2 linked regions of the Parasedimentitalea psychrophila genome follow. The protein of the gene in region 2 binds, or shares a complex with, the protein of the main gene of each other region. Links are inferred from orthologs where the notes say so. Each region holds a gene or a part of one and is shown on either strand. Other genes may lie near its edges.

Region 1 (5,500 bases), 540 kb from region 2 along the record:
GTGTTTTTTCCGCGCTGGCAAAGGTGATCAGCGTGTCGCGGATCACCCGGTTGGCAATCTCGCAGAGCGCCTCGGCATCCGCCGCCCTGGCCGCCCGAATGATCACGACAGCACCCGCTGCCCATGGGCTGTGTCAAAGGTGGCTTCAAAGCCAATCTCGCCGGTTTCATAGACCACCCGGTCATCGCCAAGAGGCAAAAGCGCCTGCAATTCACCTGCTTTTGGATGCGACAGGGTCAACCGCTGCAACCGGCATCCCTGCTGGCTCAGCAAAGCTGCCGGATGGGCACTGTGCCATTCGATCAAGGCCGGGACCATATTGTCATAGGGCAGTATCCCATCGGTGGGCACCGCCATGTCCCAGCGCAGATCGCCGCGGCTCAGCGCCACCGGGGTGCCAGTCCCAGCGGGCAATTGCGCCAGTACATCCGCCATATGTGAACAGCGGCAAATCCAATTGCTGATCCGCGGCGCGCCGGAAAACCGATCCAGATCAAACCAGCGCGGGCTGCGCTGCGGCGTGACCTCAGGATTTATCGCAATCGCCTCCAGATACAGCCCATCGCCCAGACCCAGCAGATAATTATGGGTGCCGAACAACTCATGCTGGCCACCCGGCTGCATGGGCACCCCCAGCGCCTCTTCCACATGGGCCTTTGCCGCCTCCAGGCTCTCACCCGCCACTGCCAGATGATCCAGTTCCATCACGCGCTCCTGTTGCTGGCGTCACCTTAGCTGCGGTGCCACCGGGTACAAGCTGAAAGGTCGGGTGCAGAGAGCCTCAAACTTCCGCAACATTGGCTTTGACCCAATGTATCATCAAGCAAGACGGATCAGACGGGTGGCCAGCGATCTGCGACCATTCAAAAGCCAGACGCCGATCGATCTGGCGTTAAGCTCTGCCGGCTTCATCTGGCCAGAAATATCCTCGGGGGTGAATTGGCCGCAGGCCAAGAGGGGGCAGAAAGCCCCCCGCCCGATCACATCAGCCAGACCATCAGCGACCACAACGCAGCCAGCACTGTGGGATAAAACGTCCCGGCAAACCCCAGTGCGCGCAGCGGCGGCGACGCCAGATAGCCAAGCCAGAAAACAACCCGCATAGCGGCAAAGCCCAGCCCCAGCGCCAGCACCACCGCGCCGCCCAGGCTGACCGCAACAAAGGGCCAGATCACCAGCGCCAGCACCAGTTGCTCAGCCGTGTTGGTCAACACCCGCTGAGCGATCTCTTCGCGCGAACCCAGCGCAAATGGTTCACCATCTATGATCGCATCATCAAAGAACCGCCGCTGGGCCAGAAACCCGATCACCGCGATCAGAAATATCCCCGGCGCCACAAAGGCACCGGGCAGAGCAAGCTGCGCCGGGATATAGCCCAGACCCATCCATATCGGCCCGCCGACCAGCAGCAGCCCCCAGAGGCCACCGCCAGCCATGCCCAGCACAATCTTGCCGCGTTTACCCATCAGCTGCGGGCGTCGCGGATCAGTTGCAGAATATTCTGCGCCGCCTCGGGGATATTGGTGCCGGGACCAAAGATCGCCTTGACGCCGGCCTTATACAGGAAGTCATAATCCTGCTGCGGGATCACCCCGCCACAGATCACCAGGATATCCTCGGCACCTTGATCTTTCAGCGCCTGCACCAATTGCGGCGCCAGCGTTTTATGGCCCGCCGCCTGAGACGAGATTCCGATGACATGCACATCATTGTCGAGCCCGTCCTGTGCCGCCTCCTCTGGGGTTTGGAACAGAGGCCCCACATCGACGTCAAAACCGATATCGGCGAATGCGGTGGCAATCACCTTGGCGCCGCGGTCGTGACCGTCCTGGCCCATCTTGACCACCAGAATGCGCGGCCGGCGGCCCTCTTCCTCGGCAAAACTCTCGATGTCTTGCTGAATGGCGGCAAAGCCTTCGTCGCCCTCATATGCGGCGCCGTAGACCCCCGCCAGAGTTCTCACTTCGGCGCGGTGGCGACCAAATTCGACCTCCAGTGCCATGCTGATTTCCCCCACTGTGGCGCGCGCGCGGGCGGCCTCGATAGCACTGGCCAACAGGTTGCCGCCCTTCCTGGCACAGGTGGTCACCGCCGCAAGCGCCGCCTGACAGACAGCTTCATCGCGGCTGTCGCGGATCTGTTTCAGGCGGGCGATCTGACTGTCGCGCACCGCCATGTTATCCACATCGAGAATGTCGATCGGGTCTTGTTTGTCCAGACGGTACTTGTTGACGCCAACAACCACCTCGTCACCGCGATCCACCATCGCCTGCCGCTTGGCAGCACTTTCCTCGATACGCAGTTTTGGCATGCCACTGGCCACTGCCTTGGTCATGCCGCCCATTTCCTCGACCTCCTGGATCAGCGCCCAGGCCTTGTCGGCCAGCTCCGCTGTCAGGCTTTCGACATAATAGGACCCAGCCAGTGGGTCGACCACATTGGTGATGCCGGTTTCTTCCTGCAGGATCAGTTGGGTGTTGCGGGCAATACGGGCCGAGAAATCGGTCGGCAGCGCCATTGCCTCGTCCAATGCATTGGTGTGCAGCGACTGGGTGCCGCCCAGTGCCGCCGCCATTGCCTCATAGGCGGTGCGCACCACGTTGTTATAGGGATCCTGTTCCTGCAGGCTGACGCCCGAGGTCTGACAATGGGTGCGCAGCATCTTGGAGCGTTCGGATTTGGCGCCAAATTCAGTCATGATGCGATGCCACAGCAAACGCGCGGCGCGCAGCTTGGCGGCCTCCATGAAGAAATTCATGCCAATGGCAAAGAAGAAGCTGAGGCGGCCGGCGAATTTGTCCACATCCATGCCCGCCTCGATCGCCGCACGCACGTATTCGCGGCCATCGGCCAGAGTATAGGCCAGTTCCTGCACCAGATTGGCGCCGGCCTCTTGCATGTGGTAGCCGGAGATCGAGATCGAGTTGAATTTCGGCATCTCGTTGGCGGTGTATTCGATAATATCCGACACAATCCGCATCGAGGGTTCCGGCGGATAGATATAGGTATTGCGAACCATGAATTCCTTGAGCACATCGTTCTGAATGGTGCCCGCCAGCTGCGATTTATCGTGGCCCTGTTCCTCGCCTGCGACGATGAAACTGGCCAGGATCGGGATCACCGCACCGTTCATGGTCATCGACACCGAGACCTTGTCCAGCGGGATGCCGTCGAACAGGATCTTCATGTCCTCGACAGAATCAATCGCCACGCCGGCCTTGCCCACGTCACCAACCACACGCGGGTGGTCGCTATCATAGCCCCGGTGAGTGGCCAGATCAAAGGCAACGGATACACCCTGTTGACCGGCCGCCAGATTGCGCCGGTAAAAGGCGTTGCTCTCTTCGGCGGTGGAGAAGCCAGCATATTGCCGGATGGTCCAGGGGCGGCCAGCGTACATAGTCGCCTTGACGCCACGGGTAAACGGGCCGGTGCCCGGCATCGAGCCCATATGCGGCAGATCGGCGGTGTCTTCTTCGGTATAGATCGGCTTGACCTCGATGCCTTCGAGGGTCTGCCAGGTCAGATCGTCAACGCTGCGTCCGCGCAGCTCTTTTTCAGCCAGCGCCCGCCACTCGTTCTGTTTGGTCGTCATGGGGTGTTCCTCTTGTCAGGTCTGTGCGGGCCGGGTTCATGCCCTGCCCTGCTTTTTCTGGATCTTGTTTCAACTGCACCAGCCCATCGCCGCCAGCAGCCAACCACATCAGGTCATCGGCATAGGTCTCGCGCAGGGCGGCAATCTGAGCCGTATCAAAGGGTTGCCAGCGGCCCTGCCCTGCGGGCAGTCGATCCGCGACCGCGCTGTGCAACTGGCGGCGCAGATCCTCCAGCCGCGGTGTTGCGTTCAGGCAGTTTCGGACAGGGTTGCGAGGCATCTGTTGGCCAGTGATCGCCGCCAGCTGCGCCTCGGGGCGGCCGCCATAGGTTTCAAACGGCAGCGCCCAGATGCGGGCACCGGGCACCGCACAGGCCACATCGGTCAGCACATCCCGCCAGCTGCGCCGACTGTAGGCCAGATGGTCCAACATCGCGGCGCTGGGAATGCGATGGCCACGCGCCACCCCATAGCCAAACGCCGAGGCCCAGTAGCTTTCGAGGCTGCGCAGATTGACCATCACATCACTGACGTACCCGTCAAAAGCCTCAGCAAAGCGGGCCATCCGTTCGCCGACGCCGCCATATAGCCCGCCGGTGCGCAGGTTCTGGCGCATGGTGCCCATCATGTTTTCATCCGAGACAAGCAGCTGATCCAGCCCCAGCGACTGACTGCGCGACAGCTGCATCTGCACCCGCCCAACCGCCCGGCGCTGTGGATTGCGCCCGGTTGCGGCGATGGGCCCCGGCAGGATGCCGTTGAACAATCCGTTGCGGGTGCGGCCTGGCCCCCAATAGCCTATATTGCGGGCGTCCAGCGCGTCTGAGTTGCGGCGCAGATAATCCTGAAAGCTGGTGGTGGCGCAGCGATGCGCCCCGATATGCAAAAATACCTTCATCGCCTTGCCAGTCCTTTGGACAGCGGCCACCCGCAGCAGCCGGTTGGAGGGAAACTGCAGGATCATAACCCGCAACCCCTGTCAGACCGATTAACGATGATTGATTTTTTGAGGCCGCAGGTCATTTCCCCCATCGCATTCCGCGCAAAGGTGCATATATTCAAGGCAACAGGAGATCTTATGAAACCATTCCTAGCCCTTGTTCTGGCGGTAATTCTTGCCGCCCCCCTGATCGCACAAGACGCCACCGAGACGGGGGCTCCGGCGCTGATCCAACCGGGGAATGACAGCGATTTAAGCGAATATCTCTGGAAAAATCGCCCAGTGGTGGTGTTTGCCGACAGCCCCGATGATCCGCGCTTCCATGAACAGATAGAACGGCTGTCACAGGGCGCCGAGGCGTTGTTTGATCGCGATGTGGTGGTTCTGGTCGATACCGATCCCGCCGCCAATTCGACCCTGCGCCAGAAACTGCGGCCACGTGGATTCATGCTGGTGCTGGTGGGCAAGGACGGCGGCGTCAAGCTGCGCAAACCCTCGCCCTGGACGGTGCGCGAGCTGAGCCGCACCATCGACAAGTTCCCATCGCGCCTGCGCGAGGTCGAGGAACGGCGCGGCAGCTGAGCCATCACACCGTCCCCCGCGCAAAATACAGCCGTTCATTGCGGCGATCCAGCACCGCCATGACATTGCCATCCGGGTCAAACATCAGCACCGCGTCGGGGTCCAGCAAGGCCCGCAAATAGGCAGTCTTGACTGTCTTGGTCATGCAATTCTTGCCGGCAATGCCCGACGACAGCACCCCGATCCCCTGCGGCAGGTCCTTGGACATGATCTGTTCGGACACCGCATTGGGCGACAGGCCTTTGACATCAAAAGCCACCGCCTCGCCGTCTTTCAGCAAGGCCATGCCGGAGGCCACCGAGCGGGCCTTGGTGATCAGCGAGGTGATGCGGGTGCCTTCGACATCAAACACCCCGGCGGTGCAGTCCATCGATGATTTGAAA
Region 2 (5,415 bases):
AACAAAAGGTGTGGTAAAAACAGGAGCGTGGCAGATGTTGATGAAAGGAGTCACCCTGCGAGGGCTGGAGGTATTTGAGGCTTTAGCCAAGACAGGATCCGTCGCCCAAGCTGCTGCACTGACCGGGCTGAGCCAGCCAGCGGTCAGCCAACAACTTCGAAACCTTGAAAAGGCCCTGGGCTCGGATCTGGTGGACCACGGCCGCCGCCCGATGCTGGTGACAACCGCCGGCCGCAATTTTCTGAGCCGCACCGAAGTCGTCTTGTCCGAGTTGCGGCTGGCGCAGAGCGAGTTGACGGTGATGGATCTGACCCATCTGACGACCCTGTCCATCGGGCTGATCGACGATTTCGACAATAATCTGACCCCGCGTCTGGCAACGATTCTGGCCGACAGCCTGACCCAATGCCGGTTCAAGATGATCACTGCCTCGAGCCATGATATCAGCCGGGCAATGGCGGCACGGGAACTGCACATTGCAGTCGCCGCCAGCACCGGCGAGCTGCGCGAAGAAATCGCGGAATACCCGCTGGTGCGCGACCCTTTCATTCTGGTGGCCCCCAAGGGGTTGCTGAAAGACCCCAGCCGGCAAAGTGACCTGCTGAGCGACTTGCCCTTGCTGCGGTACGGCCGCGAGCAGCTGATCTCGCAACAGATAGAAGCCCATTTGGCGCGTCAGAAACTGGTGTTTGAGGAGCGGTTCGAGATCGGCTCGCATCTGGCGCTGATGGCCATGGTGGCGCGGCGCATTGGCTGGGCGGTGACCACGCCGCTGGGCTATATGCGGGCGGCCCGTTTCCACACGCAAATTGACGCCTTTGCGCTGCCATTTGGCTCATTCTCGCGCAGCATTTCGCTTTTTGCCGCGGCCGATTGGGCCGACCGAGTGCCGCGCGATGTCGCCCAGACCATGCGCCATCTGGTGCAAAGCCAGATCATTGCTCCGGCCATCAGCCAGCTGCCCTGGCTGGCCGGGCAGCTTCAGGTGATCGAAGAATAACCTCTTCTGATCTGGCTGACGCCTCCCTCCACTCAGCCCCCCCTGACCGCAGGGCGCCACCGCCAAGCCGGCCCTGTTGGGCTGGCCGGGCGCGCAGGAGGGCGGCAGCGCCGTCGGACGTCGCGCCCCACCTGGTGATTAATTGCTGGGCTGAGTGTGGCCCATACCGCCTGCGGCGGGCTTGCGCTCCAGATCAACTGGCACCTGCACGATCACCTCACCGGCGTTTTCAAAGGTCAGGGTCAGGCTGATGATATCGCCCTGCTTCAGCTCTTGGGTCAGCCCCATGAACATCACGTGGTCACCGCCCCGTTGCAACATGTGGGTTTCACCTGCAGCAATGGCAAAGCCTTCTTCGACGTGCATCATCTTCATAACGCCTTCGCCCATATCCATGTGGGTGTGCAACTCGGTGCGCTTGGCAATCTCCGAGCTGACAGAGATCAGCCGGTCATCCTCGGCGGCGCCATTCATCACCGCCATAAAGGCCGCGCCGGCCATTTTATTGGAGGCACGGGCATAGGCGTCACCGACCATGATTTTGGACATATCGGCGCCAGCTGCGCCAGCTAGTGTGAGCGATGCAACAGCGGCGATAACAACGGATTTGAAGGACATGACAGTCTCTCTCTTTGGTCTGAGTTCTGATTTTACTGGGGTCTTGAGATGATAAGAATCAGCAGACAAAAGGTGGAGCACGGGCGCAGGCCCGCAGGCGCAGGCGGGTCTGGATGCGCAGCGGCGCTGCGGCGGGCTCTCGGCCTTGTGGGCGTGGCAGAATTATCTGCAGCTGTTGAGGTGGCGCCAGGGCGTCCAGGCTCAGCGGCATGCAATCCGGGCAGTCCCCCGGCACCCGGGCCGGCTGGCCATCGGCGTCCACGTAGATCACCACCGGCCCCGTGCCCGAACAGATCACCATCTGCCCGGTGGCATCGCGCATGCCGCCCATCGCGCCGGCGCTATAGGCGGTCAGCGTAACGGTCAGGACCAGCAACAAAGTCAGATATGAACGCATAGGCAGTTTCATCGCCACAAGATAGGCTGCGACACTATTCGCCTGCAAGGGCCAAAACCGTCGCAGTTTGCGCTGGAGCAACAACAAAAAACGCCCGCCATGATCACTCATGCCGGGCGCAAAATCTTGGATCCAGTGAAAGGATCAGGCCAGAGATCAGGCCTGGGCAGCAGCGGTTGCCTTGGCGATCTCTTTTTTCACTTTCAGAGCCGCAATCGACAGCTCGTCGTCCTTGGCTTTGACCAGGAATGCATCCAGACCACCGCGGTGATCCACGGTGCGCAGAGCAGCAGCCGAAATCTTCAGCTTGACGCCGCGGCCCAGAGTCTCGGACTGCAAGGTCACATCATTCAGGTTCGGCAAAAACCGGCGACGGGTGCGGTTTTTGGCGTGGCTGACATTGTTGCCCGACATCGGGCCTTTTCCGGTCAATTCGCAACGGCGCGACATGGGTTTATCCTTCGTATCTGGTGGCCCGGGAAATCCCAAAGCCAAAATCTCAAGGGGCGCCGCTGGTGGCAACACCCAAAACTGGTTGGGTGCATTTAGGAGGAATCACTGGTGGGGTCAAGTCATCTGACCGTGTTTTCCCGATCCCAGCGCTGCGATCAGACGATTTCCTGGTCCCAGCGGTGCAATCGGACGACGTCCTGATCCCCAACGGTGCGATCAAAGGAGCAGCTACCCCCCCAAATCCTTGCAATCAACACAGTTGAGACTGCACTTTAACCGATTGGCCCCGTTGGGGCCATGCCTCCGGCGGAGGTATTTTGAACAAGAAGAAGGCTCAGGTCGGATCCAGGGTTGTTAGCATCTGCCGGGCGGCTTGGTTGATGCTCTGATCGCCCTGGGCAACGCTGTCCCCCAGATCCGCCATCCGGGCGCGGGCCTGTGGGCTGTCCAGTTGCGCCAGCAAGGTCTGGCGCACCTCCTGGGCAAACCAATAGCGCGCCTGCTCGGCGCGGCGTTGATTCCAATGCCCATGTTCGCGGCGCCAGATATTGAGCTGTTGCAGCTCAGTCCAGGCCTGCGACAGCCCCTCTTCCTCAAGCGCCGAGACCATCATCGCCTTGGGGTAGCCGGGGGGATCCTGCGGCCGTTTGCGCAGCAGCCGCAGGGCACCGGAGTAGTCGGCGCAGGTGCGACCGGCGGCGGGTTTCAGATCACCATCGGCCTTGTTGACCAGAATCACATCGGCGATTTCCATGATGCCGCGTTTGACGCCCTGCAATTCATCGCCGCCGGCCGGGGCCAGTAGCAACAGGAACAGGTCCGAGATTTCCGCCACCACAGTTTCCGATTGACCAACGCCCACGGTTTCGATCAGCACCACATCAAAATCAGCGGCCTCGCACAGCGCCACCACGTCACGGGTGCGACGCGCCACGCCGCCTAGGTGGGTTTGACTGGGAGAGGGCCGGATAAAGGCGTCTGGATCACGGCTGAGACGCTCCATCCGAGTTTTATCGCCCAGAATAGACCCGCCCGAGCGGGCCGAGCTGGGATCAACCGCCAGCACCGCCACCCGCAGCCCCTGCTCCGTCAACATCAAGCCAAAGCTTTCGATGAAGGTGGATTTGCCCACCCCCGGCGTGCCTGACAACCCGATGCGCAGGGCCTGACGGCGCTGCCTTGCCAGTGTGCCAAGCAGCTCTTCGGCCTGCGCCCGGTGATCCGCACGCTGACTTTCGACCAGAGTGATGGCGCGGGCCAGGGCGCGGCGGTCGCGGCTCAAGATCTTGTTGCTAAGTTCAGCGATGTCCATTCACGCCCCCTGAGATTCCCCGCATACTTGACGCAGCCCAACCCCGGTTGTCCAGTGGCTAGACCTTGCCGCAGAGTTTGGCGATAAAGCGGCTATGACAAAATTGCCCATTGATACCGTCCTGCCCGAATTGATATCCGCCCTGCGCGCCCACGGGCGTGCCGTGCTGCAGGCGCCGCCCGGTGCCGGCAAAACCACGCGGGTGCCGCTGGCTATGCTGGAGGCCGGGCTGACCAAGGGCCGCATCGTGATGCTGGAGCCGCGGCGTCTGGCGGCGCGGGCGGCGGCTGAGCGGATGGCCGAGACCCTGGGCGAGCGCACCGGTGAGACCGTCGGCTACCGGGTGCGCGGCGACGCCAAAGTGTCCAGGGCCACCCGCATCGAAGTGGTGACCGAGGGTATCCTGACCCGGATGCTGCAAAGCAATCCCGATCTTCCCGGTGTTGGTGCGGTGATTTTTGATGAATTCCACGAACGGTCGCTGAACGCCGATTTTGGCCTGGCCCTGTGTCTGGAAGTGGCGGACGCGCTGCGCGACGACCTGATTCTGATGGCGATGTCGGCGACATTGGACGCAGGTCCGGTTGCCGAGCTGATGCAGGCCCCAATGGTGACCTCACAGGGGCGCAGCTACGATGTGGAGACACGCTGGCTGGATCGCCCCATAGCGACACAGGGTCCCCGGGGACAGACGGGGGCGGCCTCCGCACGGGCACGACGGTTGGATGCGCTGGTGGATCTGGTACAGCAGGCCGAGAAGGACACCCGCGGCACAGGCGGTGACACGGGCGGTGACACTGGCGGCGGCATTCTGGTGTTTCTCCCCGGTGAGGGAGAGATCCGGCGGACGGCCTCGGCGCTGGCCGCAAAGCTTCCAGAGACCTGCGTGCTGCGACCGCTGTTTGGCGCCCTGCCCTTTGCCGAGCAACGTGCCGCCATTGCGCCCGTCAAATCCGGCCGCAAGGTGGTGCTGGCGACCTCAATCGCCGAGACCTCGCTGACCATTCAGGATATCCGGGTGGTGGTGGACATGGGACAGGCGCGCCGGGCGCGGTTTGATCCCGGATCGGGTATGTCGCGGCTGATCACCGAGAAAGTCACCCGCGCCGAGGCCACCCAGCGTCGGGGCCGGGCTGGCCGGGTGGCAGAAGGCATCTGCTATCGCCTCTGGACCAAGGGCGAGGAAGGCGCGCTGGCGGCTTTTCCCCCGGCCGAGATAGAGGCCGCTGATCTGACCAGTCTGGCGCTGGAACTGGCCCTCTGGGGCGCCGCCGCAAGTGACTTGTCGTTCCTGACACCACCGCCCGAGGGGGCGATGACCGAGGCGCAGGCCCTGTTGCGGATGTTGGGCGCACTGGACGCTCAGGGGCGGATCACCGGGCATGGCAAGGCGCTGGCCACCCTGCCGCTGCACCCGCGACTGGCGCACATGCTGGTCACCGGCGGCTCTGAGGCGGCGCAACTGGCAGCACTGATGGCGGAACGCGATCCGTTGCGCGGCGCGCCGAGTGATCTGCTGCTGCGGATGCAGGCGATGCGCGACCCCAAGGGGTTCCTGCGCAAGCGCCCCTACCAGCTGAACCTGCCGGTGGTGGAGCGGATCAAAGCAGAGACCCGGCGTTTGCAGCGGCAGGG

What was found.
Region 1: the proteins of meaB (region 2) and scpA are in contact, whole or in part, in a crystal structure (PDB 8DPB), measured with the Methylorubrum extorquens proteins. The link is inferred for Parasedimentitalea psychrophila from one-to-one orthologs. Residues at the interface, in SOR26638.1 of Methylorubrum extorquens: Arg20, Ala21, Ala24, Arg25, Thr28, Ser32, Arg33, Arg34, His37, Thr98, Gly99, Gly100, Ser101, Ile102, Leu103, Lys106, Thr107, Ala110, Ala113, Ile114, Asp115, Arg116, Ala118, Phe119, Ile120, Arg121, Pro122, Pro124; in SOR27001.1 of Methylorubrum extorquens: Glu577, Glu578, Asn579, Asp580, Gly581, Arg582, Arg583, Arg585, His596, Ala604, Ser605, Ala608, Asp609, Gly611, Phe612, Asp613, Val614, Asp615, Ile616, Gly617, Pro618, Leu619, Glu625, Arg628, Gln629, Val631, Glu632, Asn633, Asp634, Glu661.

The regions. Positions count from the first base shown.
Region 1 is NZ_CP127247.1:3,153,329-3,158,828, reverse strand. What follows is about bases 1,031-4,030. They hold scpA (methylmalonyl-CoA mutase), read right to left. Parts: upstream 3,596-4,030; coding sequence 1,466-3,595; downstream 1,031-1,465. Other genes in these bases: QPJ95_RS15370 (hypothetical protein), read right to left, coding at 3,558-4,030; QPJ95_RS15380 (MAPEG family protein), read right to left, coding at 1,031-1,466. In the rest of the region: QPJ95_RS15390 (GNAT family N-acetyltransferase), read right to left, coding at 1-106; QPJ95_RS15385 (VOC family protein), read right to left, coding at 103-705; more of QPJ95_RS15380, read right to left, coding at 981-1,030; more of QPJ95_RS15370, read right to left, coding at 4,031-4,559; QPJ95_RS15365 (DUF4174 domain-containing protein), read left to right, coding at 4,674-5,117; QPJ95_RS15360 (hypothetical protein), read right to left, coding at 5,122-5,500. UniProt on the Escherichia coli protein: Catalyzes the interconversion of succinyl-CoA and methylmalonyl-CoA. Could be part of a pathway that converts succinate to propionate.
Region 2 is NZ_CP127247.1:2,609,376-2,614,790, reverse strand. What follows is about bases 1,792-4,706. They hold meaB (methylmalonyl Co-A mutase-associated GTPase MeaB), read right to left. Parts: upstream 3,781-4,706; coding sequence 2,803-3,780; downstream 1,792-2,802. Other genes in these bases: hrpB (ATP-dependent helicase HrpB), read left to right, coding at 3,875-4,706; rpmB (50S ribosomal protein L28), read right to left, coding at 2,172-2,465; QPJ95_RS12725 (hypothetical protein), read right to left, coding at 1,792-2,015. In the rest of the region: QPJ95_RS12735 (LysR family transcriptional regulator), read left to right, coding at 35-1,000; QPJ95_RS12730 (copper chaperone PCu(A)C), read right to left, coding at 1,139-1,618; more of QPJ95_RS12725, read right to left, coding at 1,677-1,791; more of hrpB, read left to right, coding at 4,707-5,415. UniProt on the Escherichia coli protein: Binds and hydrolyzes GTP. Likely functions as a G-protein chaperone that assists AdoCbl cofactor delivery to the methylmalonyl-CoA mutase (MCM) ScpA and reactivation of the enzyme during catalysis.